DNA from 4 places in the Streptomyces sp. NPDC005799 genome. Region 1 is predicted to be linked to each of the others. Evidence: riboswitches for the same ligand, from Rfam matches in the RefSeq annotation. Region 1 holds a riboswitch; each other region holds the start of a gene.

Region 1 (7,317 bases):
CGGGCTGCTGTGGGGCATCGACCTCTCCGACCGTGACGCCGACGGGCCGCTGCCGAAGGAGGACCCGGTCGTCACCGAGAACGACGGCTCCTTCGGCGCCCGCCGGATCGCCGACCCGCGTGCGGTCGTCGCGCAGTGGCGGGCGAAGGCGGAGGCGCACGGCTGGTCGCTGCGTGAGACCGTCATCGCGCTGGGCCCACAGCGCGGGCACGTCGGTACGCCGTCCGGTCTCGCCGACAAGTTCGCCCACTTCGTACGGCACGGCGCGGTCGACGGCTTCAACGTCACGCCGTACCTGATTCCCGACGGCCTCGACGACATCGTCGACCTGCTCGTCCCGGAACTGCAGGAACGCGGGGTCTACCGCACCGAGTACAGCGGGACCACGCTGCGCGAGAACCTCGGCCTACGTGAACCACTCACCCACCGGTCCGCCCCGGACCGGCGGCAGGCGGGCTGAGCCCCCACCCCGGGTCTCGTACACATGACTGACAAGAAGCTGTCACACGTGAACCGGAATGCGACTTCGGCCCACACCCGTTCTGAACCGACATGACGGTTGGAGTAGTGTTCACCGCGTCCGACGCGCCGAACCAGGTCGACGCCGCCGTACGACTGGCCCATGAGGCAGCGGAGTCCGGTGTCACGTCGGCCTGGTTCGGGCAGACCTTCGGCGCGGACTCGCCCCAGCTTGCGGCGATCGTCGGGCGCGAAGTGCCCGCACTGCAGGTCGGCACCTCCGCGATCCCCGTCTTCGGCCGCCATCCGCTGCTCGTCTCCAGCCAGGCCCAGACCGCCCAGGCCGCGACCCACGGCCGCTACCACCTCGGTCTGGCCCTGGGTACGAAACTGCTGACGGAGACCGCCTTCGGCCTGCCCTTCGAGCGGCCCATCGCCCGGCTGCGTGAATTCCTCACCGCACTGCGGCAGTTGACCGTGACCGGCACGGCCGACTTCCACGGTGAGCTGCTGACCGCCACCACCCCCGCTCCCGGCGCGGGTACCGGGTGCCGAGAGAGGTGTCCCCCTGCTGGTCGCCGCGATGGGGCCGCAGGCGCTGCGGGTCAGCGGTGAACTGGCGGACGGGATCCTGCCGTACCTGGCGGGACCGCGCGCCCTGGCGGACCACATCGTGCCCGCCCTGACCACCGCCGCCGAGGCCGCCGGCCGCCCCGCGCCCAGGATCGTCGCCCTGGTGCCGGGCGTGGTCACCGACGACGTGGCGGCAGTACGGGCCAAGGCCACCGAGAACCTCGCCTTCTACGAAGAGATCCCGTCCTACGCCCGGGTCATCGAACTCTCCGGCGCCCGACGGGCCGCCGACCTGGCCGTGATCGGCGACGAGCGGACCGTCGAGGCCGAGGTGCGCCGTTACCGCGACGCGGGCGCCACCGAGGTCGTGTTCTCGGGCACCGAGATCGCCGGAGAGGCCGACCGCCGACGCACCTGGCGACTGCTCGGCGAACTCGCCCGCTGAACCGCCCCGAAGACCCGACAGCCCCCTGCACGAAGGAGATTGCGTTGACCACCGAGGCCACCACGACCGACCTCCGCACCTTCACCGAGACCTGGCTGGAGTGGTACCGGGCCCAGGAGGCCCGGCTCTCCGCCCCGCACGGTTTTCTGGCGATCACCGGCCAGCACTGGCTCGACGACCGCCCCCAGCGATTCCCGGACGCGCCCGGCGCCTGGCACACCGGCCCCGACGGGGTCGTCGTCACCCTCGACGACGGCGAGGAACTGGTCGTCGACGGAACCCCGGTGCGCGGTGAACACCGCTTCGGCGTGCTGCCCGAACGCGGCGGCGTCAACGCGGTGTGGGGAGACGCCGTCATCGAGGTCGCCAAGCGCGGCGGCCACGACATCGTGCGTCCCCGACACCCGGACGCGCCCCTGCGCACGGCCTTCACCGGAACACCTGCCTACGCACCCGACGCGCGTTGGGCCGTGACCGGCCGCTACGTCCCCTTCGACACACCCCGGCCGACCACCGTGGGAGCGGCCGTCGAGGGCCTGGAGCACGTCTATGACGCTCCGGGCAGGATCGACTTCGAGCTGGACGGACGTCAGCTGTCCCTCACCGCGTTCCCCGGCGCCGGCGAGGGCCGGCTGCTGGTGCTGTTCACCGACGCCACCTCCGGGGTCACCACCTACGCCGCCAACCGGGCCCTGTGGCTCGAGCCGCCCGCCGCCGACGGCCGGGTCGTCCTGGACTTCAACCGCGCCGCGAACCTGCCGTGCGCCTACACGGACCTGGCCACGTGCCCGCTGCCCCCGGCCGAGAACCGGCTGCCGGTGGCGATCGAGGCCGGTCAGAAGATCCCCCGCGAGCGCGGCGGTTCCTGAGCCGGGGTGGCCATTGACCAACGGCAAGATCTCTCCGTACGATCACGAGTGGCATTGAGTGTCAGCGTCAAGCCCTGGCTCGCTGACCGGCAACCCTCCCACGCGGTGGGGTGCTCCAGGTGAAAGCCCGGCGGGATCACCGACGATCCCGCAAGCGCGTGGCCCCGTGACCGGGGCCGGACAGGTGGAGGACCGACATGCGGCACGGTGGTGACCTCAGCGCCCGTTTCGCCGGCGCCACCGTGTTCTCCCGGCTCTCGCGTCGGCGCCACATCGATCTCAAGCGCTCGACCAGCTGTCTCTGTCAGGCCTGACGGGCCTTTGCAGCGCTGGTCACCGTCCGGCACCAGGCGCCGCCGCATCCGTCTGCGCCTGATCCCCGTACGTCGTTTCGGCTGATCCCTGTTCTTCCTTTCCGCTGATCCCTGTCTGCACAGCGCTCCCCGACATCGGCATCACGCCGATCGGGTCCGCACGCCCCGGCACGGCCGTGTCCCGTACCACCGCCGTGCCTGGTGACACGAGTAGGAGAAGACCTCCGTGATCGCACTTCCCCATGTCAGAACCTCTCGGTGGGCGGCACTGACCGCCCTTGTGACCACCAGCGCCCTGCTGACCGCCTGCGGATCGGGCGGCGGCGACGCGGGCAGCGGCACCGGACAGCCCAGGTCCGGCGGCACCCTGACCTTCGCGGTGGGGTCGGACTCCGGCTGCGTGGATCCGCAGCAGGTCGCCAGCAACGAGACCATCTACTCGGTGCGCCAGATCGTGGACTCCCTGACGGACCAGGACCCGAAGACCGGCAAGATCGTGCCGTGGCTGGCGAAGAGCTGGGAGGTCAGTCCCGACGCCAGGACCTTCACCTTCCATCTGCGTTCCGGTGTCACCTTCAGCGACGGCTCGAAGCTGACCGCGCAGGTGGTCAAGGACAACTTCGACGCGGTGCCGAAGCTCGGCGCCCTGGGCACGCTCGCCGAGGGCTACCTGAGCGGCGTGGGGAGCACCACCGTGGTCGACCCGCTCACCGTGAAGGTGACCTTCATCCAGCCCAACGCCCAGTTCCTGCAGGCCACTTCGACGCACTCGCTCGGCATCGAGTCCACGGCCAGCGTGCAGAAGACCCCGCAGCAGAAGTGCAGTGACGGGGTGACCGGCTCCGGACCGTTCGTGCTGAAGCAGTACGTGCAGAACCAGTCCCTCACACTCGTCAGGCGCACCGGATACGCCTGGGGATCATCACTGTGGTCCAAGAAGGGCGAGGCGTATCTCGACAAGCTGGTGTTCAAGGTGGTGCCGGAGGCGGGTGTGCGGGCCGGCAGCCTGCAGTCCGGTCAGGTGGACGCCGTCTCCAGCGTCGGCAAGGCCAACGAGGCGGCTCTCAAGGGCGGCCAGGTCACCCTCAAGCGACGGGCCAACCCCGGGGTGGTGTTCGGTCTCGGCCTGAACAACTCCCGGCCGCTGTTCAAGGACGCCAAGGTGCGTCAGGCGATCCTCCACGCCATCGACCGGCAGCAGATCGCCGACACCGTGTTCCCGACCGGCACCCGGTCGGCCACCAGTGTCCTCGCGCACACGACACCCGACTACACCGACCTCTCCTCCGGCCTGACCTTCGACGTCACCAAGGCCAAGTCCCTGCTGGACGCGGCCGGTTGGAAGGCCGGAAGCGACGGCGTCCGCGCCAAGGACGGCCAGAAGCTGAGTCTGACGATCAAGTGGTTCCCCAACGCGGCCACCAACCAGCCCGCGCTGGAGCTCATTCAGCAGCAGCTCAAGACCGTCGGTGTCGATGTGCCCCTCAAGCAGCTCCAGGTCACGCAGTTCGCGCCGACACTCCAGTCGGGCGACTACGACGCGGTGTGGGGGAACGTGACCCGCGCCGACCCCGACATCCTGCGCAGTTCCTTCTCCACCAAGCTGGCCAACTTCTACCACCTGCCCCCGAGTTCCCTGGACACGGCACTGTCCGAGCAGGCCGCTACCGTCGACCCGGCCAAGCGGGGGCAACTGGTCACCGAGGCGCAGCAGTTGATCGTGCAGAACGCCTACTACGCTCCGGTGGTGGAGCTCCAGACCCAGCTGGGCGTGTCGAAGAAGGTGCACGACCTGGACTTCGACGCCTCCAGCCGGCTCCAGCTGCACGACACCTGGATCGGCTGACGCATGCGCCGCTATGTGATCAAACGGCTCGCGCAGGCGGTCGGCGTGCTGTGGGCGGCGTACACGGTCTCGTTCCTGGTGCTGGACTACCTGCCGGGCGACCCGGTCACGGCGATGGCCAGTGCCGGGATGGACTCGGGGCAGGTCGACCCGAAGCAGATCGCCGCCCTGCGGCACGAGTACGGCTTCGACAAGCCGGTGCTGGTGCAGTACGCCGAGTACCTCGGCCGGGCGGTGCGCGGGGACTTCGGCGACTCGGTGTCCACCGGTCGTGCGGTGACCTCGACGGTGGCCGACGCCCTGCCGCAGACCCTGCAGCTGACCGGAGCGGCCCTGCTGCTCGCGGTGCTCCTCGGTGGCGGTCTGGCGGTGGTGGCGACGTACACCACTCAGCGCGGGCTGCGGCAGCTGCTGCTGTCGCTGCCGCCGCTGGGGGTGTCCGTCCCGACGTTCTGGGTGGGGCTGCTGCTGGTCGAGTTGTTCTCCTTCCGGCTGCACTGGTTTCCCGCGTTCGGCAACGACGGCCTGCGGGGGCTGGTGCTGCCGGCCCTGACGCTGGCGGTGCCGACCGGGGCGCAGGTCGCCCAGGTGCTCGCCAAGAGCCTGCTCACCGCGCTGGACCAGGCGTACATCGAGACAGCGCGGGCCAAGGGCGCCGACCGGTGGCGGGTTCATCTGCGGCACGCCCTGCGCAACGCGTCCCTGCCGGCGCTGACCGTCGTCGGCCTGCTCGTGGGGCAACTGATCGCCGGTTCGGTGGTGGTGGAGACCGTGTTCTCCCGCGACGGCCTCGGCCGCGTCACCGCGGCGGCGGTCACGGCTCAGGACATCCCGCTCGTGCAAGGGGTCGTGGTGTTCGGAGCGCTGATCTTCGTGACGACGAACGTGGTCATCGACCTGGTCTACCCACTTCTCGATCCACGGATCGTGGTGGCCTCGGGCGGAAGGGCGGCCCTCGCATGAGCCAGAGCCTCGTCGACGACACCGCCCTCGGCCTGGCCCGGCCGGTCGACACGGCCCCCGGCCCCGAGCCGGGGAGCCGCGGCGACGTACGACGTGTGCTGCGGTTCCTGGCCCGCCGACCGGGCCTGTTGCTGTCGGTCGTCGTCCTCGTCCTGGTGGTGCTGGCCTCGTTCTGGCCGGGAGTGTTCACCTCTCAGGACCCGCTGAAGGGCGTCCCCGCACAGAACTTCCGCGGCCCGAGCGCACATCACTGGTTCGGCACGGACGAGTTGGGCCGCGACGTGTTCTCCCGGGTCGTCCACGGCGCCCAACTGTCCCTCAAGGCGACGCTGATCGCCGTCCTGGTCGCGTTCGTGGTCGGCGGACTGCTCGGGGTGGTCGCCGGGTTCGTGGGCCGCTGGGTGGACGACGTCCTCATGCGCTTCGTCGACGTACTCCTGTCCATCCCCGCGCTGTTCATGTCCCTCGCGCTGGTCACCGCGCTGGGCTACGGCACGGTGAAGGTGGCGGTCGCGGTCGGCATCGCCAGCGTCGCCTCGTTCGCGCGGGTGGCGCGCGCGGAGGTGCTGCGGGTGCGGCAGGCGGTGTTCGTGGAGGCCTCGCGGGCGAGCGGGGCGCGCTGGTACTCGGTGCTGGGCCGGCATGTGCTGCCCAACGCGGCGGGCCCGGTGATCGTCCTGGCCACCCTCGATTTCGGTTCCTCCATCCTGGCCGTCTCCGCCCTCAGCTTCCTCGGTTACGGCGCTCCTCCGCCCGCCCCGGAGTGGGGCACGTTGATCTCCGACGGCCGCAACTACCTCGCCAACGCCTGGTGGCTGACCGCGCTGCCCGGACTGGCCATCGCCGCGACCGTGCTGGCAACCAACCGCATCGCCCGCGCGCTGGACGGCGAATGGTCCCGACAGCCATGACCGACGAACGTGAGGACGGCGAGGACGTGACCACACCACTGCTGGAGATACGCGGTCTGTCGGTGTCGTACCGCACCCGGGGCGGCACGGTCGAGGCCGTCCGGGGCGTGGATCTCGACGTGTGGCCGGGACAGGTGACCGCGGTGGTCGGCGAGTCAGGCTCCGGGAAGAGCACGACAGCGCACGCGATCACCCGGCTGCTGTCGGCGAACGGCCGGATCGACGCGGGCACCGTCCGCTTCGGCCGGCACGACCTCGCCACCCTCTCGGAGGCCGAACTGCGCACCGTCCGCGGGGCACGTATCGGACTGGTGCCCCAGGATCCGACGGTCTCCCTCAACCCGGTCCGGCGGATCGGTGACCAGGTCGCCGAGGTGTTGCGCATCCATGGTCTGGCGACCCGCCGATCGGCTCCCGCCGAGGCGGTCGAGGTCCTGGACCGGGCCGGGCTGCCCGACGCGGCCGTACGGGCGCGGCAGTACCCGCACGAACTGTCCGGCGGGATGCGGCAACGCGCCCTGATCGCCATCGCCATCGCGGCGCAGCCCGAGCTGATCATCGCCGACGAGCCCACCAGCGCGCTCGACGTCACCGTGCAACGGGTCATCCTGGACCATCTCCGGACCCTGACCCAGGAACTGGGCACCGCGGTCCTGCTGGTGACCCATGACCTCGGGGTCGCCGCCGACCGGGCCCAGCGGCTGGTGGTGATGTCCCGGGGCAAGGTCGTCGAGGCCGGCCCCACCGGTGACATCCTGGCCGGTCCGCGGGACCCCTACACCCGGCACCTGCTGGCCAGCGCCCCGAGCCTGACGACCGCCCGACCCCGCACCCCGGTCTCCGCCCCCGAGGCGGAGACGGCACCGCTGCTCGAAGTACGCAACCTCGTCAAGGAGTACAGGCTGCCCCGCGCCGGTGACGGGCCCCGAACCCTGCG
Region 2 (7,317 bases), on a different contig from region 1:
GGCCCTGGAACGCATCGAGCTGCTGGAGCGCCGGCCGGGCGGATCGGCCGAAGGGCTTGCTCACGACCTGGTCCTGGCCGGTGCAGTGGACGCCGAGGTCGTGGAGCACGCCCGGCGGCTGTTGGCCCTGACCGCCCCGGACGCGGGACCGCCCGGGACGTACCGGGTCGATCTGCGGGAGGCCCGGGGCGTACAGGTCGGCGACGGCAACACCCAGCACAACACGTTCGGTTAGGCGCCCGACCGACACCCACGGGCCGCAGAAAGCACCGCCATGATGAGGAACAGCCGGACCAACGGCGCCCAGGCCGGCGACGGCAACGTCCAGCACAACACCTACCTGCCACCGCAGAGGGCCACGCGCCGCCGCTCCCGGGACTACGCGCCCACGGCGACCGTGACGGCGGGCGACCACTCCACGGTCACGCAGAAGAACACCCATCTGAAGTTCTCGGTCCCCGTCATCGGCCCGCTGCTCGGCATGGCCTCCGCCCATCCCGTGATCGCCGGCGTGGCCGCGGTGACGCTCCTCGGGGGCGGCGGTCTCGCGACCTCGGCCGCGCTGTCCAGCCCGCAGCCCTCCGTCTCCACCGCGCTGGTCCGCGGGTTCCGCATGATGGACCCCGGGGGCACGCCGACCGGCTACGACTTCAGCCACACCCCGCCGGTCCCGGCGGGCACGAGTACCGACGCCATCTACGTCTCGGGCGGCTTCCTGGCCGCGAGCAACGGCAAGCTGGCCTCCTGGAACTCCGACAAACTTCCCACCGCGGCGGACTGCCGCAAGGCGGTGGCGGAGAATCCCGTGCGGCAGACCGTGACCGCCGTCCACTACCTCACGTGCTACGTCGACCGCAACGGCAACCCCGGCTACATCCTGGTCACCGCCGTCGGAAGCGAGTACACGACCATCGACACCGCTCATCTCCGCTGACCTCACCGGGAAAGTCCACCGGGGCGTCCGCCATGCGGGACGCCCCTCTTGACGTGGTTCGCGGTCGGATCGACACTCACTGAGGGAATCCTAGTGAATAGGTAGGGAAACATGAGGCGCCTTGAACCGGTCACCGTCCGCGTGGTCCGTTCGCCTCTTCTGACCTCCCGCCGTCACATCGATCTGCTGCGAGTCTGCAGCGCGATCAGGCCCCAGGGCTGAGCCGCGGCCCTTCCCGCGCCGACACCGCCCCCTCGGGGGCGCCCGTCCGGCGCGCACGGGTGAGCCCTGCTCCCAGGACCGCCGCCCCATTCCCGCCCGCCCGACGTCGCTTCCGCCGCGCGTACGTCCGCGCCCGCTCCCGGGGAGAGTCATGACCATCGCACCGCCGGTCGCCCACACCACCGCCCACGCCACCGATCGACCCGCGCCCGCCTTCCGGGGCCGCATCGGCCGGGACGCGCGCAGCGGCCACTACGCCGTTCCGGGCCGCTACCGCCTCCATCTGTCGACCGCCTGTCCCGACGGCCTGCGCATCGCCGTCACCCACAGCCTGCTCGGCCTGGACGCCGTCTGTCCGGTGACCCGGCTGCCCGCCGTGCCCGACTGCCCCGAAGGCGGCCACTCGGCCCTGCGGCCGCTGTACGAGGCCAGCGCCCACCGCTACCGCGGACCGGCCGTCGGACCGGTGCTCAGCGACGACTGGTCCGGACGGATCGTCAGCACCCACGCGCCGGACATCATGCGCGACCTCGCCCGCCGTTTCTCCGCCGGCGGTACCTCCCTCCACCCGTGCGGCGCGGAGTCGGAGATCGAGGCCGTGGAGCGCATGTGCCGGGAGGGGATCGAGGAGGCGGCGCAACGGGCCGGGTCGGCCGGTGAGGACGCGATGGTATGTGACACGGCACTGACCACCCTGCTCGACACCCTGGGCGCACTCGACCGCTGGCTCACCGGCCGCACCTACCTGATCCGTGACGAAGTCACCGCAGCCGACGTCGAGTTGTGGGCCGCGCTGGTCCAGCTCGACACCGTGCACCGCAACCACCTGGACGCCGCCGCCGTCCAGCGCATCGCCGACCATCCCACCCTGTGGGCCTACGCCCGCCGGCTCGCCGCCCACCCGGCGTTCGGCGGCCACCTCGACCTCGACGGCATCGAACGCCGTCACCACGCCCGCTGCCAGGGCCTGGAGGCCGCCGGAGCGGCCGTACGGATCCTGGACTGGGCGGCCCACGCCACCCGTTAGCCGTTCCACCTGGTGGACGGGCGTTGACATACGTTCGGGCAATTGTTTTAACTAGCAACCAGAACGGTCATGAGCGTCAGCGACAAGCCCTGGCTAGCTGACCGGCAACCCTCGCACCGCGGTGGGGTGCCCCAGGTGACGACCGGACCGGATGACCTTTCGGTAAGCGCGAGGCCCGCAGGGCCGGAAACAGTGACGGTGACGCCATGTACGCAGCTCCCAGGACGGCCACGTGCCGCCCACAGGGCTGCGTACAGCCGTACCCGAACCCTCTCGTCGCCGATCGCGCCGTCGATCTGCTCCGCGTGAACAGCGCACTGTGTACCGCATCGGGCCGTGCCCGCTGTCGGGGCTGACCTCTTCCCGCAGCCCCCGCATCCCCTGACGAACACCGCGACGCGGTGTGCCGTCGTCCTTCCCGCCCCCGGTACCCCGCTGTCGCGTCCGCCGCCGCATGCCGCCGCGCCGTCCGGGGTGTCCGACCCAGCCGGAGCCCACCATGAGTGAACCCCCTGGCGCCACCGTCACGCTTGCGCCGACGTCCGCCGCCGACGAACCGTCAAAGCCCCTCACCGCTCAGCGAGTTCTGCCGCTGCGACGCCCCGGACGCTGGATCGCCACCGCGGTCGTCCTCGTCCTGGTCGCCCAGTTCGTGCACGGCCTGGTGACCAACCCGTTCTACCAGTGGGACCGCTGGGGCTACTGGTTCCTGCGCCCCACCATCCTCGACGGCCTGGTGATCACCCTCGAAGTCACCGCCTACAGCGCGGTGTTGGGTCTCCTCGGCGGCATCCTGCTCGCCCTGGCCCGGCTGTCGAGGAGTCCGGTGCTGCGCGCGGTCAGCTGGACGTACATCTGGGCCCTGCGCTCCATCCCGCTCATCGTGGTGCTGCTCTTCCTCTACAACTTCAGCGCCCTGTACAAGACGTTGAGCGTCGGCATCCCCTTCGGTCCGGCCTTCTTCTCCTTCGACGAGACGAAGCTCGCCACCGACATGGCCATCGCCGTCATCGGCCTCAGCCTCAACGAGGCGGCCTACGCGGCCGAGGTCGTCCGCGGCGGCATCCTCTCCGTCGACCAGGGCCAGCACGAGGCGGCCGCGGCGCTCGGCCTGCCGAAGGGCTACCAGTTCCGGAAGATCGTCTTTCCGCAGGCGCTGCGCTCGATCATCCCCAACTACGTCAACCAGCTCATCGGCCTGATCAAGGGCACCTCGCTGGTCTTCTACGTCTCCCTGCTCGACCTGTTCGGCTCCGCGCAGACCATGGGCTCCACCTATCCCGGCGACATCGTGCCGCTGCTGCTGGTCGTCACCGTCTGGTACCTGATCCTGACCAGCGTCGTCTCCGTCATCCAGTTCTACGTCGAGCGGCACTACGCCCGCGGTGCCACCCGCACCCTGCCGCCGACGCCGCTGCAGAAGCTCCGCACCGCTCTCACCGAGCTGCGGGCCCGTATCCGCCGGGAGGCCGCCGTATGACCACCGACACCATCGAGGCCCTGGCGAACGTCGACGCCGCCACGGTCGAGGTGCACGACGTGCACAAGTGGTACGGCACCCACCGGGTGCTGGACGGCGTCGACCTCACCGTCCGCCCGGGCGAGGTCACCGTCATCCTCGGTCCCTCCGGCTCCGGCAAGTCCACCCTGCTGCGGGTCATCAACCACCTGGAGAAGCCCGAGATCGGCCACGTCAGCATCAACGGCGAACCGATCGGCGTGAAGCGGCAGGGCAACCGGCTCAAGGAACTCAGCGAGCGGGCCATCCTCACTCAGCGGGGCCGGATCGGCTTCGTCTTCCAGAACTTCAACCTCTTCCCGCACCTGACGGTCCTGGACAACGTGGCCGCGGCCCCGGTCGCCACCGGCCGCCTCGGCAGGACCGATGCCCAGGAACTGGCCCGGGAACTCCTCGACCGCGTCGGCCTCGCCGACAAGACCGGCGCCTACCCGCGCCAGCTGTCCGGCGGTCAGCAGCAGCGGGTCGCCATCGCCCGCGCCCTCGCGCTGCGCCCCGGCGTCATCCTCTTCGACGAGCCCACCTCCGCCCTCGACCCCGAACTGGTCGGCGAGGTGCTCGCCGTCATCAAGGACCTGGCGACCAGCGGCACCACCCTCGTCATCGTCACGCACGAGATCGGCTTCGCCCGAGAGATCGCCGACCGGGTCGTCTTCATCGACGGCGGCCGGATCGTCGAGCAGGGCCCGCCCTCCGAGGTCCTCGACAACCCCCGGCACGAGCGGACCAGGGACTTCCTCAGCAAGGTCCTCTGACCGGCCGCGCCTTCAGATCTCCCCCCACACCACCTTCATCACCTCCAGCGACAAGGATCGGCCATGCCCACCCAGTTCACCCGACGCAGCCTGATACGCGGCATCACCGCGGCGACCGCCGTCGCCTCCCTGGCCACCGGGCTCGCCGCCTGCGGTGGCAACAGCGACGCGGCCACCTCCACCGACGCCGCCGCCAAGACCGGCGAGGTCGTCGTCGGCCAGGTCTCCAACGGCGCCGCCCAGCAGACGTCCATCAAGGTCTCCGAGGTCAAGTCCATCAGTGGCGAACTGCCCGCGGCCGTCAGGAAGAGCGGCAAGCTGGAGATCGGCATCGGCGCACTGCCGGCCGGCTTCCCGCCGCTGGCCTACGTGGGCAGCGACCAGAAGACCCTCACCGGCTCCGAGCCCGACCTCGGCCGTCTGGTCGCAGCGGTCTTCGGTCTCAAGCCCGAGGTGAAGAACTCCACGTGGGAGAACCTCTTCGTCGGCATCGACAGCGGCAAGGTCGACGTGGCCTTCTCCAACGTCACCGACACCGAGGAGCGCAAGAAGAAGTACGAGTTCGCCTCCTACCGGCAGGACAACCTGGCCTTCATCGTTCCGAAGAAGAGCACCTGGAACTTCGACGGCAACTACGAGAACCTCGCCGGCAAGACGATCGCCGTCGGTTCCGGCACCAACCAGGAGAAGATCCTCCTGGAGTGGAAGGCGAAGCTCGCCAAGGAGGGCAAGAAGCTGACCGTCAAGTACTTCCAGGACAGCACCAGTACCTTCCTCGCCCTGAACAGCGGGAAGATCGACGCGTCCTTCGGCCCCAACCCCGGTTTTGCCTACCACAACCGCCAAGTGGCCAACACGCCCAACGCCACGCGCACGGCGGGCACCTACTCGGGCGCGGGTGCCAGCCTGCAGGGTCTGATCGCGGCCACCGCCAAGAAGGACAGCGGCCTGGCCAAGCCGCTCGCCGACGCCATCAACTACCTGATCAAGAACGGTCAGTACGCCGAGTGGCTCAAGGCCTACAACCTCTCCAACGAGGGCGTGGCCAAGTCCGAGGTCAACCCGCCCGGACTGCCGCTCGACAACTCCTGACCACCGCGCGCCGGGGGCTCCGCCGCCGCTCCGCGGTGGAGTCCCCGCGCCGGACATCCCGAGCCGCACACCGGAGACCGCCACACCATGTCCGTCATCGCCCTCGACGCCAACTCCTCGCACCTTCTGGACAATCCTGCCTGGGCCGCGCTCACCGGTCCGCACGCCCGCTTCGCCCAACGCGTCGGCCACGCCGTCCGCTACCAGCCGGACGTGGCCCCTTTCCACGCCCTCTCCGACGAGGACGACCCGCGCGCCTGGGCCGACCTCGCCGCACTCGTCGGCCCCGGCGGCACCGCCGCGGTACGGGGCGTGACCGAGGCGGCGGAGGGCTGGGAGGTCGTGCGCACCGGGCACGGCGTCCAGCTCGTGGACACCGCCCTGCGCGCCGAGCCCGACCCCGAGGCCGTACGGCTCGGCCCCGACGACGTGCCCGAGATCCTCGACCTGGTCGCCCGCACCGAGCCGGGCCCCTATCTGCCCCGCACCGTCGAACTGGGCACCTACCTCGGCATCCGCCACCAGGGCCGGCTGATCGCCCTGGCCGGCGAGCGGCTGCACCCGCCGGGCTGGACGGAGATCAGCGCCGTGTGCACCGACCCCGCCCACCGCGGCAGGGGCCTGGCCACCCGTCTGGTCCGCGCGGTCGCCGCCGGCATCAAGGAGCGCGGCGAACGCCCCTTCCTGCACGCCGCGGCCACCAACGCGAACGCGATCCGGCTGTACGAGTCGATCGGGTTCACCCTGCGCCGCCGTACCGTCTTCTCGCTCGTCCGGCACACCGGGGCCGCCGCCCTGGAAGAAACGGCATAGCCGTGCCGTTGTCCTTGTCGAAGGCGAGTGTTCGGCCCACGCGGACGGAGGTGCGACACATGACACGTGTAGCGCGCGCCGTCCGCCTCCACTCCCGGCCCCACATCGACCTCCAGCGCGTCGCCGGCTCCCTCTGTAGCTCCTGACCCCGTTTCCCCAGCCGCCGTGCGCCCCGACTCCCGCGGGCCGGCGATCTCGTACGGACCTCCAGGAAGGCACCCTCGTGTCCGCAACTCCCGCTTCCCCCCTGCACCTCGCCGTCGCCCTCGACGGCACCGGCTGGCATCCCGCCTCCTGGCGCGAGCAAGTCGCCCGCCCCCGGGACCTGTTCACCGCCGGCTACTGGGCCGACCTGGTCGCCGAGGCGGAACGCGGCCTGCTCGACTTCGTCACCCTCGAGGACGGACTCGGCCTGCAGTCCTCGCAGTTCGGCGAGCTCGACGGCCGCACCGACCAGGTACGCGGCCGCCTCGACGCCGTACTCACCGCGTCCCGCATCGCACCCCTGACCCGGCACATTGGCCTGGTCCCGACCGTGATCGCCACCCACACGGAGCCCTTCCACATCTCCAAGGCGATCGCCACCCTCGACTACGTCAGCACCGGCCGCGCGGGTCTGCGGGTGCAGATCTCCGCCCGACCCCACGAGGCCGACCACTTCGGCCGCCGTACCTTCCCGCCGATCGACCTGGGCGAACTGCGGAGCCCGGCCGGGCAGGAACGGCTCACCGACCTCTTCGACGAGGCCGCGGACCACGTCGAGGTGGTGCGTCGGCTCTGGGACAGCTGGGAGGACGGCGCCGAGATCCGCGACGTCGCCACCGGCCGGTTCATCGACCGCGACAAGCTGCACTACATCGACTTCGAGGGCAGGCACTTCAGCGTCAAGGGCCCCTCCATCACCCCGCGTCCGCCGCAGGGCCAGCCGCTGGTCACCGCCCTCGCCCACCAGACC
Region 3 (7,317 bases), on a different contig from region 1:
GTCCGCAGAGCGTCTAGGCGCTCTGCTGAAGGCTCTTGCGCCGCAGTAGGCCCGCCAGTGCCGAGGCGAACTCCACCGGGTCCACAGGGAGCGTCACAGCGGCGTCCGCCCGGCTCCAGGTCGCGAGCCACGCGTCCTGGGGGCGGCCGATCAGCAGCAGCACCGGCGGGCAGTTGAAGACCTCGTCCTTGATCTGCCGGCACACGCCCATGCCGCCCATCGGCACGGCCTCGCCGTCCAGCACGCAGACGTCGATACCGCCCTTGTCCAGCTCGCTGAGGACGGCGGCCGGGGTCGCGCACTCGACGAACTCCACGACGGGAACGTCCGGTGCCGGCCTGCGCCCGGTAGCCAACCGGACCTGTTCGCGGGTGGTGGAGTCGTCGCTGTAGACCAGCACCGTGGCGGTCGGCTGCATTGTTCCTCCGAGACGTCTGCGTCGTGCGGAAAGGCCCGTTGCGGCGGATGTTACTCCGTTCAACACCACGTCAACCACGGTATGAACCGGAGCAACACTCCGAACGGCACCCCCCGGAGTGAGGGCGGGATAAGCGACCGACATAATGTCGGTCGTGGCGACAGCAACGACAGTAGATACCGGGCACGCGCACCCGTCGGTCAACCGGCCGAACCTCACCAGCGTCGGAACCATCATCTGGCTGAGTTCCGAGCTGATGTTCTTCGCGGCCCTCTTCGCGATGTACTTCACCCTGCGATCGGTGACCGGTCCGGATCACTGGAAGGAGATGGCGAGCCATCTCAACCTTCCGTTCTCCGCGACCAACACCACGATCCTGGTGCTCTCCTCCCTCACCTGCCAGCTCGGCGTCTTCGCCGCCGAGCGCGGGGACGTGAAGAAGCTCCGGGGCTGGTTCATCGTCACCTTCGTCATGGGTGCGATCTTCATCGGCGGTCAGATCTACGAGTACACGGAGCTGGTGAAGAAGGACGGGCTCTCCCTGTCCTCCGACCCCTACGGCTCGGTGTTCTACCTGACCACCGGCTTCCACGGCATGCACGTGACAGGCGGCCTCATCGCCTTCCTGTTCGTCCTCGGCCGCACCTACGCGGCCAAGAGGTTCACGCACGAACAGGCGACCGCGGCCATCGTCGTGTCCTACTACTGGCACTTCGTCGATGTCGTGTGGATCGGCCTCTTCGCCACGATCTACCTGATCAAGTAGCCGGGCCAGTTCCCGAGTGCGCCCGCGCGGCGCACATCCCAGAAGCATCGACGCAGAAGATCCTGACACCGGGGTAATCCGTGAAAAAGCTCTCCGCACGACGACGCCATCCGCTGGCGGCGGTCGTCGTCCTCCTCCTCGCGCTGGCGGCCACTGGGGGGCTGTACGCCACGCTCGCGCCCGCGAGCCAGGCGAAGGCCGACGACACCGCCCAGTCCCTCGCCATCGACGAGGGCAAGAAGCTCTACTCCGTGGGCTGCGCTACGTGCCACGGAACCGGTGGGCAGGGGTCCTCCGACGGTCCGAGTCTCGTCGGCGTGGGCGCCGCGGCCGTCGACTTCCAGGTCGGCACCGGCCGTATGCCGGCCCAGCAGCCGGGCGCTCAGATCCCGAGCAAGAAGGTCATCTACACGCAGGCCCAGATCGACCAGCTCGCGGCGTACATCGCCTCGCTGGGCGCCGGCCCGTCCATCCCCACGAAGGCGGAGTACGGCCCGGACGGTGCCGACATCGCCAAGGGCGGCGAGCTGTTCCGTACCAACTGCGCGCAGTGCCACAATTTCACCGGCAAGGGTGGTGCGCTGACGCACGGCAAGTACGCGCCGAGCCTCGAGGGCGTCGCGCCGAAGCACATCTACGAGGCCATGCAGACCGGCCCGCAGAACATGCCGTCGTTCCCCGACACCACGCTGACCGAGCAGAACAAGAAGGACATCATCGCGTACCTGAACGCGGTCAACGGAGGCAACACCGAGAGCCCCGGCGGTCTTGAGCTGGGCGGACTCGGCCCGGTCTCCGAAGGCCTGTTCGCCTGGATCTTCGGACTCGGCGCGCTGATCGCTGTCGCCGTCTGGGTCGCCGCTCGGACCGCAAAGGCCAAGAAGTCATGAGTAGCCAAGACATTCCAGAAGAGAACCTGCCCGCTGAGCAGGACGCGCACGGCGCGGTAAGCGTCGCGGACGACAAGGACCCCTTCGCGGATCCCGGTCTGCCCCCGCACGAGCACCGGATCCAGGACATCGACGAGCGGGCCGCCAAGCGGTCCGAGCGTGTGGTGGCCATGCTGTTCACGGTGTCGATGCTGGCCACGGTCGGCTTCATCGCCTCGTACGTGGCGATCCCGCACGACAAGGCGATCTACGTCTTCCCGATCGGCCACATCAACGCGTTGAACTTCGCGCTCGGCCTGACCCTGGGCGTCGCGCTGTTCACCATCGGCGCGGGCGCGGTCCACTGGGCCCGCACCCTGATGTCCGACGTGGAGATCGCCGACGAGCGGCACCCGATCGAGGCCTCGCCCGAGGTCAAGGCCAAGGTCATGGCCGACTTCAAGCAGGGCGCCAAGGAGTCCGCGCTCGGCCGCCGCAAGCTGATCCGCAACACCATGTTCGGCGCGCTGGCCCTGTTCCCGCTCTCCGGTGTCATGCTGCTGCGCGACCTCGGCCCGCTGCCCGGGACCAAGCTCCGCCACACGCTGTGGTCCAAGGGCAAGCTGCTCGTCAACATGAACACGAACGAGCCGCTGCGCCCCTCCGACGTCGCGGTCGGCTCGCTCACCTTCGCCAAGCCCGAGGGCCTGGAGGAGAAGGACGAGGACTTCCAGACCCAGATCGCCAAGGCGGCGCTGATGATCGTCCGGCTTCAGCCGGACAACATCAAGGACAAGCGCGAGCTCGACTGGTCCTACGAGGGCATCGTCGCCTTCTCGAAGATCTGCACCCACGTGGGCTGCCCGATCTCCCTGTACGAGCAGCAGACGCACCACGTGCTGTGCCCCTGCCACCAGTCCACCTTCGACCTCTCCGACGGTGCCCGGGTGATCTTCGGCCCCGCCGGTCACGCCCTGCCGCAGCTGCGCATCGGTGTGAACGACGAGGGCTATCTCGAGGCGCTCGGCGACTTCGAGGAGCCCGTCGGTCCTGCATTCTGGGAGCGCGGATGAGCACCAACGAGAACACCGCCCCGCGGCGCGGCAAGGCGCCCGCCGGTGAGCGCGTCGCCGACTGGGCCGACGGCCGGCTGGGGATCTACTCCCTGGCCAAGAGCAACATGCGCAAGATCTTCCCCGACCACTGGTCGTTCATGCTGGGCGAAGTGTGCATGTACAGCTTCATCATCCTCATCCTCACGGGTGTGTATCTGACGCTGTTCTTCCACCCGTCGATGAACGAGGTGGAGTACCACGGCAGCTACATCCCGCTGCAGGGCCAGATGATGTCCGAGGCGTTCAACTCGACCCTGCACATCTCCTTCGACGTGCGCGGCGGTCTGCTGATCCGGCAGATCCACCACTGGGCCGCGTTGATCTTCCTCGCCGGCATGTTCGTGCACATGATGCGCGTGTTCTTCACCGGCGCGTTCCGCAAGCCGCGTGAGGTCAACTGGCTGTTCGGCTTCCTGCTGCTCGTCCTGGGCATGTTCACCGGCTTCACCGGTTACTCGCTCCCGGACGACCTGCTCTCCGGCACCGGTGTCCGCTTCATGGAGGGCGCCATCCTGTCCGTGCCGATCGTCGGCACGTACCTGTCGATGTTCCTCTTCGGCGGCGAGTTCCCGGGCGGCGACTTCGTGGCCCGGTTCTACTCGGTCCACATCCTGCTGCTGCCGGGCATCATGCTCGGCCTGATGGTGGGCCACCTGATCCTGGTCTTCTACCACAAGCACACGCAGTTCGCGGGCCCCGGAAAGACGAACAACAACGTCGTCGGCATGCCGCTGCTGCCGGTGTACATGGCGAAGGCCGGCGGCTTCTTCTTCCTGGTCTTCGGCGTCATCACGGCCATCGCGGCGATCGCCTCGATCAACCCGATCTGGGCCATGGGCCCCTACCGTCCGGACCAGGTGTCGACCGGCGCCCAGCCCGACTGGTACATGGGCTTCTCCGAGGGCCTGATCCGGGTGATGCCGGGCTGGGAGATCAACCTCTGGGGTCACACGCTCGTCCTGGGCGTGTTCATCCCGCTGGTGATCTTCCCGCTGGTCCTGGTCGCGATCGCGGTCTACCCGTTCATCGAGTCCTGGGTCACCGGTGACAAGCGCGAGCACCACATCCTGGACCGTCCGCGCAACGCCCCGACGCGTACCGCGTTCGGCGCCGCGTGGGTGTCCTGGTACTTCGTGCTGATGATCGGCGGCGGCAACGACCTGTGGGCCACGCACTTCCACCTGTCGATCAACGCGATCACCTGGTTCGTGCGCGTCGGCTTCTTCGTCGTACCGGTCCTGGTCTTCATCGCCACCAAGCGGATCTGCCTCGGCCTGCAGCGCCGGGACAAGGACAAGGTGCTGCACGGGCGCGAGTCCGGCATCATCAAGCGCCTGCCGCACGGTGAGTTCATCGAGGTCCACGAGCCGCTCAGCCAGGAGGCGCTGCACACCCTCACGGCGCACGAGCAGTACAAGCCGGTCGAGATCGGCCCGACGGTCGACGAGAACGGCGTCGAGCGCAAGGTCAAGGGCTCCCAGAAGCTGCGCGCCAAGCTGAGCGAGGCGTACTACGGCGACGAGTCCCAGATCCCGAAGCCGACCGTCGAGGAGTACAAGGAGATCACGAGCGGCCACGGCCACCACTGATCGCTGCGGCTCGCCACGCCACGGCGGAAGGGCCCCCGTCCGAACACCGGACGGGGGCCCTTCTTCGTGCGCCGACCTGGATAGGGTGGGCCCACACCGCGTCATTTCTACGACACCCAGGAGCGGCCTCATGAGCGCTGTGACCCCCGCTGGAGGCGACACCGCGGCGGGCCGTTCCTGGCCCCTGCTGCTGAACGGCCTGCTGAACGGCCGGGACCTGAGCACCGACGACACCGCCTGGGCGATGGACCTGATGATGCGCGGCGAGGCGACCGACGCGCAGATCGCCGGGTTCGTGGTGGCCCTCAGGGCCAAGGGCGAGACCGTCGAGGAGATCAACGGTCTGGTCCGCACGATGTACGAGCACGCGAACGTCATCGAGGTGCCGGGTCCGACCGTCGACATCGTCGGCACGGGCGGCGACGGTGCGAAGACCGTCAACATCTCCACGATGTCCGCGATCGTGGTCGCCGGCACCGGCGCGCGGGTCGTCAAGCACGGCAACCGGGCCGCGTCCTCCGCGTCCGGGGCGTCCGACGTCCTGGAGAAGCTGGGCGTCAACCTCGAACTGCCCGTGCAGCGGATCCCGGAGGTGGCCGCGGAGGCCGGGATCACCTTCTGCTTCGCGATCAAGTTCCATCCGGCGCTGCGTCATGTCGGCGCCGCACGCGGCCAGTTGGGCATTCGCACGGTGTTCAACGCGCTCGGTCCGCTCACCAACCCCGCCAAGGTGCGGGCGCAGGCCGTGGGCGTCGCCGACCCGCGCATGGCGCCGATCGTCGCCGGCGTCTTCGCCGAGCGCGGCAACTCCTCGCTCGTCTTCCGCGGCGACGACGGCCTCGACGAGCTGACCACCACGGCCACCTCCCACGTCTGGATCGTCCGGGACGGCAAGGTCACCGAGGAGACCTTCGACCCCCGTGACGTCAGCATCGACCTCGTCCCGGTGGAGGCTCTGCGCGGCGGCGACCCCTCGTACAACGCGGGGGTCGCCCGGCGTCTCCTGGACGGCGAGACGGGCCCGGTGCGGGACGCCGTCCTGCTGAACTCGGCGGCGGCCCTCGTGGCCCTCGATCCCGGTCCCGGCACCCTGGCCGAGCAGCTGCGGGCCGGCATGGACCGGGCGGCGGAGTCGATCGACTCCGGGGCGGCCAAGCGGGCGCTGGAGCGCTGGGTGGCGGCCAGCAACAAGTAGCCGACTCAAGGTCGCGGTCCCGTCATCCGGACACGGGTTGCGGGACCGCGATCACCTCACGTACGTTCTCTTCCAGGTCATGAGTGACAGTCATGAGGCCCCGGCCGACTGTCCGGCAACCCTCCGTCCGTGGCGGGGTGCCCCGGGTGAAGACCAGGCCGTAGGCAGCGAGGTCTGCGGCAAGCGCGGATCCCTCACGCTCTTGAGATGAGCACAGCCCAGGGATCCTGGTCATCGAGGGAGTCCCCCGTGAGCAAGCGAATGCGATAGGGCCGCCGAGCCCCGCCTCCGCGCACCCCCTTCTCATCTTCTTCTCTGCCTTTCACGGGAGTTCCCCCATGTCTGTCTCCACCGCTGCCTCCGTCCAGACCATTTGTGCCCCGCTGCCCGTTCTGGGCCGGGATGTCACCGTCCCGCTCGTGACGGGCGGCGAAGTCACCTACGCGGCCCTCGACTACGCGGCCAGCGCCCCCGCCCTGCAGCGCGTCTGGGACGACGTGGCCGCCTACGCCCCGTACTACGGCAGCGTCCACCGCGGTGCGGGCTACCTCTCGCAGCTCTCCACCGACCTGTTCGAGAACGCCCGCAGGACCGTCGCCGAGTTCCTCGACTGCCGAGCCGACGACCAGCTGGTCTTCACCCGGTCGACCACGGACTCCCTCAACCTCCTGGCCCGCGCCCTCCCCGCCGACTGCCAGGTCTTCGTCTTCGAGACCGAGCACCACGCCAGCCTGCTGCCCTGGCAGGACGCCCGGGTCACCTACCTCAACGCCCCGCGCACCCCGCGGCAGGCCGTCGAGTCCCTGGAGCGCGCTCTCGCCGCCCGTGACCCCAAGGGCCCGGCCCTGGTCTGCGTCACCGGCGCCTCGAACGTCACCGGCGAGCTGTGGCCGGTCCGTGAGCTGGCCGCCGCCGCCCACGCGCACGGCGCCCGCATCGTGCTGGACGCCGCCCAGCTGGCGCCGCACCACCCCGTCTCCGTCCGTGACCTGGACGTCGACTGGGTCGCCTTCTCCGGCCACAAGCTGTACGCCCCCTTCGGCTCCGGCGTCCTGGCCGGCCGCGCCGACTGGCTGCGCGCGGCCGACCCCTACCTCGCGGGCGGCGGCGCCAGCCGCAAGGTCACCCGTCGCGAGGACGGGGGAGTGGACGTGGAGTGGCACGACAGCGCCGCCCGGCACGAGGCGGGCTCCCCGAACGTGATCGGCGCCTATTCCATCGCCTCGGCCTGCAAGGCGCTGACGGAGGCCGGTTTCGACACTCTGGTCGCCCGTGAGCGGCACCTGATCGAGAAGGTGCGGGCAGGCCTGGCGGAGGTCCCGCAGGTGAGGGTGCTGTCCCTCTTCGGCGACGACGCGCCCCGGG
Region 4 (7,317 bases), on a different contig from region 1:
GCCCGAGCTTGATCAGCTCCTGCAGCCCCTTGTCGATCTTCGTCAGCTGCGATCCGGAGGCGATCGGCACCACCAGCTGGTCGGGCAGCTTCCAGCCGAGCTGCTCGCAGATCTCGTACGCCAGGGTCTTGGAGCCCTCCGCGTAGTACGGCCGCAGGTTGACGTTGACGAAGCCCCAGCCCTCGCCGGCCGGGTCGCCGATCAGCTCGGAGCAGAAGCGGTTCACGTCGTCGTAGTTGCCCTCGATGCCGACGAGCTCACCGCCGTAGACCGCGGCCATGACGACCTTGCCCTGCTCCAGGTCGTGCGGGATGAACACGCAGGAACGGAAGCCGGCCCGGGCCGCGGCGGCGCCGACCGCGCCCGCGAGGTTGCCGGTGGAGGAGCAGGAGAGGGTGGTGAAGCCGAAGACGCGCGCGGCCTCGATGGCCTGGGCGACGACACGGTCCTTGAAGGAGTGCGTCGGGTTGCCGGAGTCGTCCTTGACGTACAGGCCACCGGTCACGCCCAGCTCGCGCGCGAGGTTGTCGGCCTTGACGAGCTTGGTCCAGCCGGGGTTGATGTTCGGCTTGGTCGCCACGTCCGCCGGGACGGGCAGCAGCGGCGCGTAACGCCAGATGTTCGAAGGTCCCGCCTCGATCCGCTTGCGGAGTTCCTCGGTGTCGTAGGCCGAGAAGTCGTACGCGATCTCGAGCGGGCCGAAACACTCCTCGCAGGCGAAGACCGGGCCGAGCGGTACCCGGTGGCCGCATTCGCGGCAGCTCAGCGCCGCGGCGGGACCGAGATCGACGGCCTGGGAGTCGGTGGTGCTTGCAACAGTCTGCGCAGCCATGTGAGGCGAGGCCCTTTCTCCTCATCTTCCTCACGACGCATCTCGCCGTGAGACGGATTTGGCACCTTCCCTAGCCGGGAGCCTCGCGGAATGATCAACGTTGATCTACGAGACCGGCTGGAGGGTTGCCGGGGCTTCATCGGGCCGTGTCCCTCTGCCCCTCTGGATGAGCGGTATTCGGTTGTACGTTCAATGACCTCGGACATGCGATGGTCATCGACGTTGTTCAAGACTGTAACCGAAGGCCAGGACAGTTGAGAGAGTCGTCCGAACCGCGAGACAAGTGAGGAGCCGCCTACGTGCTGGAAGAAGTCGAGCGCTGGCTGAGCACCCGCTCCTGGTCCGTCACCGACCGACCGCTCCACCAGATCCTGGCCGCCAAGCAACGCACGGGCCGGACGGTGTCCGTCGTGCTGCCCGCGCTGAACGAGGAGGAGACGGTCGGCGACATCGTCGCCATCATCCGTCACGACCTGATGCAGCAGGTCCCGCTGGTCGACGAGATCGTGGTCGTCGACTCCGGCTCCACCGACCGCACGTCGGCGGTCGCCGCGTCGGCCGGCGCGCGGGTCGTCCACCGCGACGACGTCCTGCCCCGACTCCCCGCCGTCCCCGGCAAGGGCGAGGTGCTGTGGCGCTCGCTGCTGGTCACCACCGGGGACATCGTCTGCTTCATCGACGCCGACCTGAAGGAGTTCTCCTCCGACTTCGTCTCCGGCATCGTCGGCCCGCTGCTCACCGACCCGGGTATCGACCTGGTCAAGGGCATGTACGACCGCCCGCTCGCCGGCGCGAGGGGCCAGGGCGGCCGGGTCACCGAACTCATGGCCCGCCCGCTGCTCAACATGCACTGGCCGCAACTGGCCGGTTTCGTCCAGCCGCTCGGCGGCGAATACGCGGCCCGGCGCAGCCTGCTGGAACAGCTGCCCTTCCCCGTCGGCTACGGCGTGGAGCTCGGCATGCTGGTCGACGCCCTGCACCTGGTCGGCCTCGACGCCCTCGCCCAGGTCGACGTCGGCGTCCGCAGGCACCGGCACCAGGACGGACAGGCCCTGGGCCGCATGGCCGCGGCCATCTACCGCACGGCCCAGCTCCGGCTCGCCCGCGGCCACCTCATCCGTCCCTCCCTCACCCAGTTCGAGCGGGGCGAGGACGGCTTCGAGCCGCGCACCTATTCGGTGGACACCGAGGAGCGGCCGCCCATGGTGGAGATCGCGGAGTACGCGGAGCGCAAGGTCGCGTAACCCCGCGGAGCGGGCCGTATACGGGGCGAGGCCGTGAACCGGCCATACGTTTGAGTGTTTCCGGGCCGGGCTAGGTTGAGGCGTATGGCTTCCACGCACGGCGCTCATCAGGTGCTGGTCGCGTCCAACCGCGGCCCGGTCTCGTACGAGGTACAGGAGGACGGCTCGCTGGCCGCCAAACGGGGCGGCGGCGGGCTGGTCTCCGGTCTGTCGGCGATCGGGCCCGACGCGGGCGCCCTGTGGGTGTGCTCCGCGCTGTCCGACGGCGACCGGGAGGCGGTACGGCAGGGCGTCGGCGAGGAGGGCGTGCGCATGCTCGCCGTCCCGGCCGACGTGCACTCCGACGCGTACAACGGCATCGCCAACTCGGTGCTCTGGTTCGTTCACCACATGCTGTACCAGACCCCGCTGGAGCCGGTCTTCGACGCGGAGTTCCGACGGCAGTGGGCGTCGTACGAGGCGTACAACCGGGCGTTCGCCGAGGCGCTGGCCGAGGAGGCGGCCGAGGGCGCGGCGGTGCTGGTGCAGGACTACCACCTGACGCTGGTGCCGGGGATGCTGCGCGAGCTGCGCCCGGACCTCAGGATCGGTCACTTCTCGCACACGCCGTGGGCGCCGGTGGACTACTTCCGGATGCTGCCGGACGACATCGCCGAGCAGGTGCTGCGCGGCATGCTGGGCGCCGACCGGCTGGGCTTCCTGACCCGGCGCTGGGCGGACGCGTTCACGGCGTGCTGCACGGAACTGGTGGACGGGCTCGGGAACACCGAGGTCGGGGTGCACGGGCTCGGGGCGGACGCCGACTTCCTGCGGCAGCGCTCGCACGAAAGCGACGTCGAGGAGCGGATGGCCGCCCTGCGCGAGGAGATCGGTGCGGGCCGGAAGACGATCGTGCGGGTCGACCGGACCGAGCTGTCGAAGAACATCGTGCGCGGGCTGCTGGCGTACCGGCAGCTGCTCGACGACCACCCGGAGTGGCGGGAGCGGGTCGTGCACGTGGCCTTCGCCTACCCCTCGCGGCAGGACCTCGCCGTGTACCGCGACTACACCGCGGAGGTGCAGCGGCTGGCGGAGGAGATCAACTCCCGGTACGGGACGCCCGGTTGGACCCCCGTCGTGCTGCACGTGAAGGACGACTTCGCGCGCTCGCTGGCCGCCTACCGCCTGGCCGACGTGGCCCTCGTCAACCCCATCCGCGACGGTATGAACCTGGTCGCCAAGGAGGTTCCGGTCGTCGCCGACGACGGCTGCGTCCTGGTGCTGTCCCGCGAGGCCGGCGCCCACGCCGAGCTGGGCGAGGACGCGATCACGGTGAACCCGTACGACGTGATCGGCACGGCGGAGGCGCTGCACACGGCGCTGACCCTGCCGGCGGAGGAGCTGGCCGAGCGCGGCAAGCGGCTGGCGGCGGCCGCCACCGCGCTGCCGCCGGCGCAGTGGTTCCTGGAACAGCTGAACGCGCTGGTGGATCAGCCGAGTTGAGCCGCGAGGGCGGACAGGAGGCGTACGACCCCTGCCGGGCCGTCGACCACCAGGTCCGCCCTCTCCCTCAGCTCCGTGACCTCGTCGCTCCCGCTGCACACCAGCAGTCCGGGAACCCCGTCGGAGCGCAGCTTCTCCACCGCCCCGAACGCCGGGAGGTCGCCCAGGTCGTCGCCGCCGTAGAGGACGGCCTCGGCGGAGATCTCACGGACGTACTCGCCGAGGGCCACGCCCTTGTCCATGCCCGGGGGGCGGAGTTCCAGGACCAGCCGGCCGGGCTCCACGATCAGGCCGTGGCGTGCGGCGAGCTCGGTCAGCGGCTCGCGCAGGGCCTCGAACGCGGCCTGCGGGTCGCTCGCGCGGCGGGTGTGCACGGCGAGCGCGCGGCCCTTCTCCTCGATCCAGGTGCCCTGCGCCTGCCCCGCGCCGGCCCGGTCGAGGAACCCCGGCAGTTCGGCGCGGACGGCGGCGACCCCGGGGTGCGGCGCCGGGGCCGTGACCTCGCCGCTCACCGCGTCCCAGCGCTCGGCGCCGTAGTGGCCGAGGACGACCAGGTGCTCGAGGCCCGGCACGCCCGCGAAACCGCCGTGCCGGACGGCCACCTCCGCCGGGCGCCCGGTGACGACCGCGACCGCGGCCACCTTCGGGGCGAGCCGCGCCAGCGCGGGAACGGCGTCGGGGTGGGCGCGGGCCTGTTCGGGGTCCGCGACGATCGGGGCGAGCGTCCCGTCGAAGTCAAGGCCGATCACGGCCTTCCGGGGATTCGCGAGAATCGCGCCGAGTCCGTCCCGCCCGGCCCGGGTGACGGGCGTCGGCAGGGGGTCCGTGTCCGTATGGGTGCCCATACGGGGACCCTAACCGGGATACGGCGAGACATGCGCGGCTGGCGGGTGCGGGAGAACGGCCGGCTGGGGGTCGGGCGCGGGTGCGCGGGAATCGTAGGTGGGCAGGGTTCGCGGGCGCAGGGTGCGCGGAATCGTAGGAGCGCAGGCTTCGCGGGCGCAGGTGCGCGGGAATCATAGGAGCGCAAGGTGCGCGGGAATCGCGGGCGCGGGAGCGCGGGACCGTCAGCCGGTGGTGCGAGGAAATCCTCGACACGGGGCACGGGCGAACCGTCGGCCGAGCGGGCGCGGAAACCTCGACACGGCGCACGCGGGAACCGTCAGCCGAGAGTGTGCGCGGCACGGTCGACGCGGGAAGCGCGGACATCGCAGCCGGGGACGCGGCAACCCCCGAAGCGGCGTGCGCGGCAACGCTCCTCCTGGAATGCACGACAACTGTCACGGCCGGCGTGCCGCGACCCTCGACACGGGACGCGCGGGACCCCTCAGGGCCGACCCGGGGAAACCGGCAGCCGGGGCACGCTGAAACCGTCACAGTCGGCCCGCGGAAACCGGCAGCCGGGGTGCGCGGGAACCGTTGGTCGGCGTGCGGGAAGCGTCAGCGTTCCGAGCGCCGCTGCTCGCGCACCCTTCTCAGCCTGTTCACCGTCACCGGGTCGTGGGCCAGCGCCCGCTCGTCGTCCAGGAGGGCGTTGAGCAGCTGGTAGTAGCGGACCGGGGCGAGCCCCAGCTCCTCGCGTATCGCCCGCTCCTTCGCGCCGGGGCCCGCGAAACCCCGGCGCTCCAGGGCGAGGACGGCCCGCTCCCGCTCCCCCAGCTGCTCTTCCCGGTGCATGTGACGAACCGTAGCGTCCGCCACTGACAGCCACCCCCGGCCAGGGGTGCCTAGTCGGAGCTCTCCGCCCTGGTCGCCGTGGACTGCAGCTGGCCGAGGACGGCCGCCGGGCTGCCGTTCGGGGCGACCGCCTGGCCTATGCGCTGTTTGACCGCCGCGCTGACCGCCGCCCAGGACGTCTTGCCGACCGGCGGCAGCTCGGACTGCGGAAGCTCGTCCAGGAACGGCTTGAGCGCGGCGTCCCGCTGGTCGCCGCTCATCGCGTCGGACGCGGAGTTGGTGACCGGCAGCAGGTCGTACTCACGGGAGAAGGCGAGGACGTTCTTCTCGCTGTAGACGAAGTCCAGGAAGTCACCGACCTGCTCGGCGTGGCCGTTCTTCTTGAAGGCCATCATCCAGTCGGCCACACCCATCGCGGTCGTGCTCGGCCCGTCGGCGCCGGGCATCGGCACCATGCCGAACTTCACGCCCTTCTTCGCGGCGATCTTCATCAGCGAGGGGTGCCCGTTGAGCATGCCGACCTCCCCCTTCGCGAAGGCCGCGAACGCGTCGGCCCGGTTGAGCCTGCCCGGTGCGACGGGACCGGTCAGTCCCTTGCCGACCAGGTCGTCCTTGAGCCAGTTGAGGGTGGCGACGTTCTCCGCCGAGTCGATGCCGTACGTGCCGACGGTGTCGGTGTAGCCGCCCCCGCCGCTGAGCATCCACTGCATGGTCTCGGCCTGCGCCTCCTCCGGCCCGAGGGGCAGCGCGTACGGGTACTTCACACCCCGCGCCTTGAGCACCTCGGCGTCGGCGGCGAGCTGCTTCCAGGTCTTCGGCGCGCTGAGCCCGGCGTTCTTGAAGAGGGTCTTGTTGTAGAACAGCAGCCGGGTGGAGGCCGCGAACGGCATCCCGTACTGCACGCTGTTGACCTGCCCGGCGGTGGCCAGCTGGGAGGCGAAGTCGGCCTGGGTGCTGATGGAGAGCAGGTCGTCCGCCGTGTAGAGCAGGCCCTTGTCGGCGTAGTCGGCGTACGCGCCGATCTGTGCCAGGTCGGGGGCCTTGCCGTCGTCGACCATCTCCTTGACCTTGCGGTCGACGTCGTTCCAGGAGTAGACGGTGAGGTCGATCTTCACACCGGGGTGCTTCGCCTCGTACTCCTCGACCAGCCGGTCCCAGTACTTCTGCGAGCTGTTGGCGGCGGAGTCACCGTAGTCCGCCGCGACCAGTCTCAGGGTCACGTCTCCCGAACCGCCGGTGACACCGCAGCCGCTCAGGGCCGCCGTCATGCCCAGCGCGGCGACCGCCGCCGCCGTTCCCATCCTGCGCCGCTGCACCGCTATGCCACGCCCCAACTGTCTCGCCGTTCAATATGTGGACCGTTTTAAGGTCTACACCACGTAAGTGGACTAGACCTCTCGTGGGTCAGCGGGCCACACTACATCCCGTGAGACATGTCATCGCCCTCGATGTGGGCGGAACCGGGATGAAGGCCGCGCTCGTCGGCGCCGGCGGCGAGCTGCTGCACCAGGCCCGCCGGGCGACCGGACGCGAACGCGGCCCGGACGCCGTGGTCGAGGGCATCCTCGACTTCGCCGCCGAACTGCACGCCCACGGCGCCGACCGCTTCGGCGAACCCGCCACCGCGGCCGGCGTGGCCGTCCCGGGCATCGTCGACGAGCCGCGGGGCGTGGCCGCCTACTCGGCCAACCTCGGCTGGCGGGACGTACCCCTGCGCGACCTGCTGTCCCGGCGGCTCGGCGTGCCCGTCGCCCTAGGCCACGACGTGCGCACCGGGGGACTCGCGGAGGGCCGGATCGGTGCGGGCCGGGGCGCGGACCGCTTCCTCTTCGTCCCCCTCGGCACCGGCATCGCGGGCGCCATCGGCATCGCGGGCCGGGTGGAGGCGGGCGCGCACGGTTTCGCGGGCGAGATCGGTCACATCGTCGTACGGCCCGGGGGCGCCCCCTGTCCGTGCGGCCAGGCCGGCTGCCTGGAGCGGTACGCCTCCGCGGCGGCCGTCAGCGAGGCCTGGGCCGCCGCCACCGGTGACCCCGGCGCGGACGCCGCCGACTGCGCCAAGGCCGTCGCGTCCGGCGACCC

What was found. A riboswitch is a leader RNA that binds a small molecule or an ion and turns the genes downstream of it on or off. The one in region 1 is predicted to bind S-adenosylmethionine.
Region 2: it holds a riboswitch for S-adenosylmethionine, as region 1 does, so the genes downstream of both, ABZ453_RS45450 (amino acid ABC transporter permease) here and ABZ453_RS08885 (putative leader peptide) in region 1, are expected to answer to the same signal.
Region 3: it holds a riboswitch for S-adenosylmethionine, as region 1 does, so the genes downstream of both, ABZ453_RS02160 (aminotransferase class V-fold PLP-dependent enzyme) here and ABZ453_RS08885 (putative leader peptide) in region 1, are expected to answer to the same signal.
Region 4: it holds a riboswitch for S-adenosylmethionine, as region 1 does, so the genes downstream of both, thrC (threonine synthase) here and ABZ453_RS08885 (putative leader peptide) in region 1, are expected to answer to the same signal.

Annotation. Positions count from the first base shown of each region.
Region 1 is NZ_JBEXXQ010000007.1:22,684-30,000, reverse strand. Features, by position in the region: gene ABZ453_RS08900 (NtaA/DmoA family FMN-dependent monooxygenase) at 1-460, shown strand, start outside; partial or broken gene ABZ453_RS08895 (LLM class F420-dependent oxidoreductase) at 553-1,477, shown strand; gene ABZ453_RS08890 (DUF1684 domain-containing protein) at 1,522-2,346, shown strand; SAM riboswitch class IV at 2,397-2,509, shown strand; gene ABZ453_RS08885 (putative leader peptide) at 2,544-2,660, shown strand; gene ABZ453_RS08880 (ABC transporter substrate-binding protein) at 2,887-4,506, shown strand; gene ABZ453_RS08875 (ABC transporter permease) at 4,510-5,469, shown strand; gene ABZ453_RS08870 (ABC transporter permease) at 5,466-6,380, shown strand; gene ABZ453_RS08865 (ABC transporter ATP-binding protein) at 6,377-7,317, shown strand, end outside.
Region 2 is NZ_JBEXXQ010000077.1:8,378-15,694, reverse strand. Features, by position in the region: gene ABZ453_RS45470 (hypothetical protein) at 1-235, shown strand, start outside; gene ABZ453_RS45465 (hypothetical protein) at 275-934, shown strand; gene ABZ453_RS45460 (putative leader peptide) at 1,046-1,156, shown strand; gene ABZ453_RS45455 (glutathione S-transferase C-terminal domain-containing protein) at 1,308-2,183, shown strand; SAM riboswitch class IV at 2,249-2,358, shown strand; gene ABZ453_RS45450 (amino acid ABC transporter permease) at 2,683-3,663, shown strand; gene ABZ453_RS45445 (amino acid ABC transporter ATP-binding protein) at 3,660-4,457, shown strand; gene ABZ453_RS45440 (ABC transporter substrate-binding protein) at 4,521-5,549, shown strand; gene ABZ453_RS45435 (GNAT family N-acetyltransferase) at 5,637-6,362, shown strand; gene ABZ453_RS45430 (putative leader peptide) at 6,422-6,508, shown strand; gene ABZ453_RS45425 (LLM class flavin-dependent oxidoreductase) at 6,586-7,317, shown strand, end outside.
Region 3 is NZ_JBEXXQ010000002.1:30,789-38,105, forward strand. Features, by position in the region: gene ABZ453_RS02125 (Ig-like domain-containing protein) at 1-17, shown strand, start outside; gene ABZ453_RS02130 (hypothetical protein) at 14-418, opposite strand; gene ABZ453_RS02135 (heme-copper oxidase subunit III) at 564-1,184, shown strand; gene ABZ453_RS02140 (c-type cytochrome) at 1,265-2,074, shown strand; gene ABZ453_RS02145 (Rieske 2Fe-2S domain-containing protein) at 2,071-3,126, shown strand; gene ABZ453_RS02150 (cytochrome bc complex cytochrome b subunit) at 3,123-4,757, shown strand; gene trpD (anthranilate phosphoribosyltransferase) at 4,888-5,952, shown strand; SAM riboswitch class IV at 6,028-6,144, shown strand; gene ABZ453_RS02160 (aminotransferase class V-fold PLP-dependent enzyme) at 6,291-7,317, shown strand, end outside.
Region 4 is NZ_JBEXXQ010000019.1:149,825-157,141, reverse strand. Features, by position in the region: gene thrC (threonine synthase) at 1-832, opposite strand, end outside; SAM riboswitch class I at 851-1,005, opposite strand; gene ABZ453_RS20545 (glucosyl-3-phosphoglycerate synthase) at 1,132-2,076, shown strand; gene ABZ453_RS20540 (trehalose-6-phosphate synthase) at 2,161-3,558, shown strand; gene otsB (trehalose-phosphatase) at 3,546-4,403, opposite strand; gene ABZ453_RS20530 (DUF3263 domain-containing protein) at 4,999-5,235, opposite strand; gene ABZ453_RS20525 (extracellular solute-binding protein) at 5,286-6,536, opposite strand; gene ABZ453_RS20520 (ROK family protein) at 6,662-7,317, shown strand, end outside.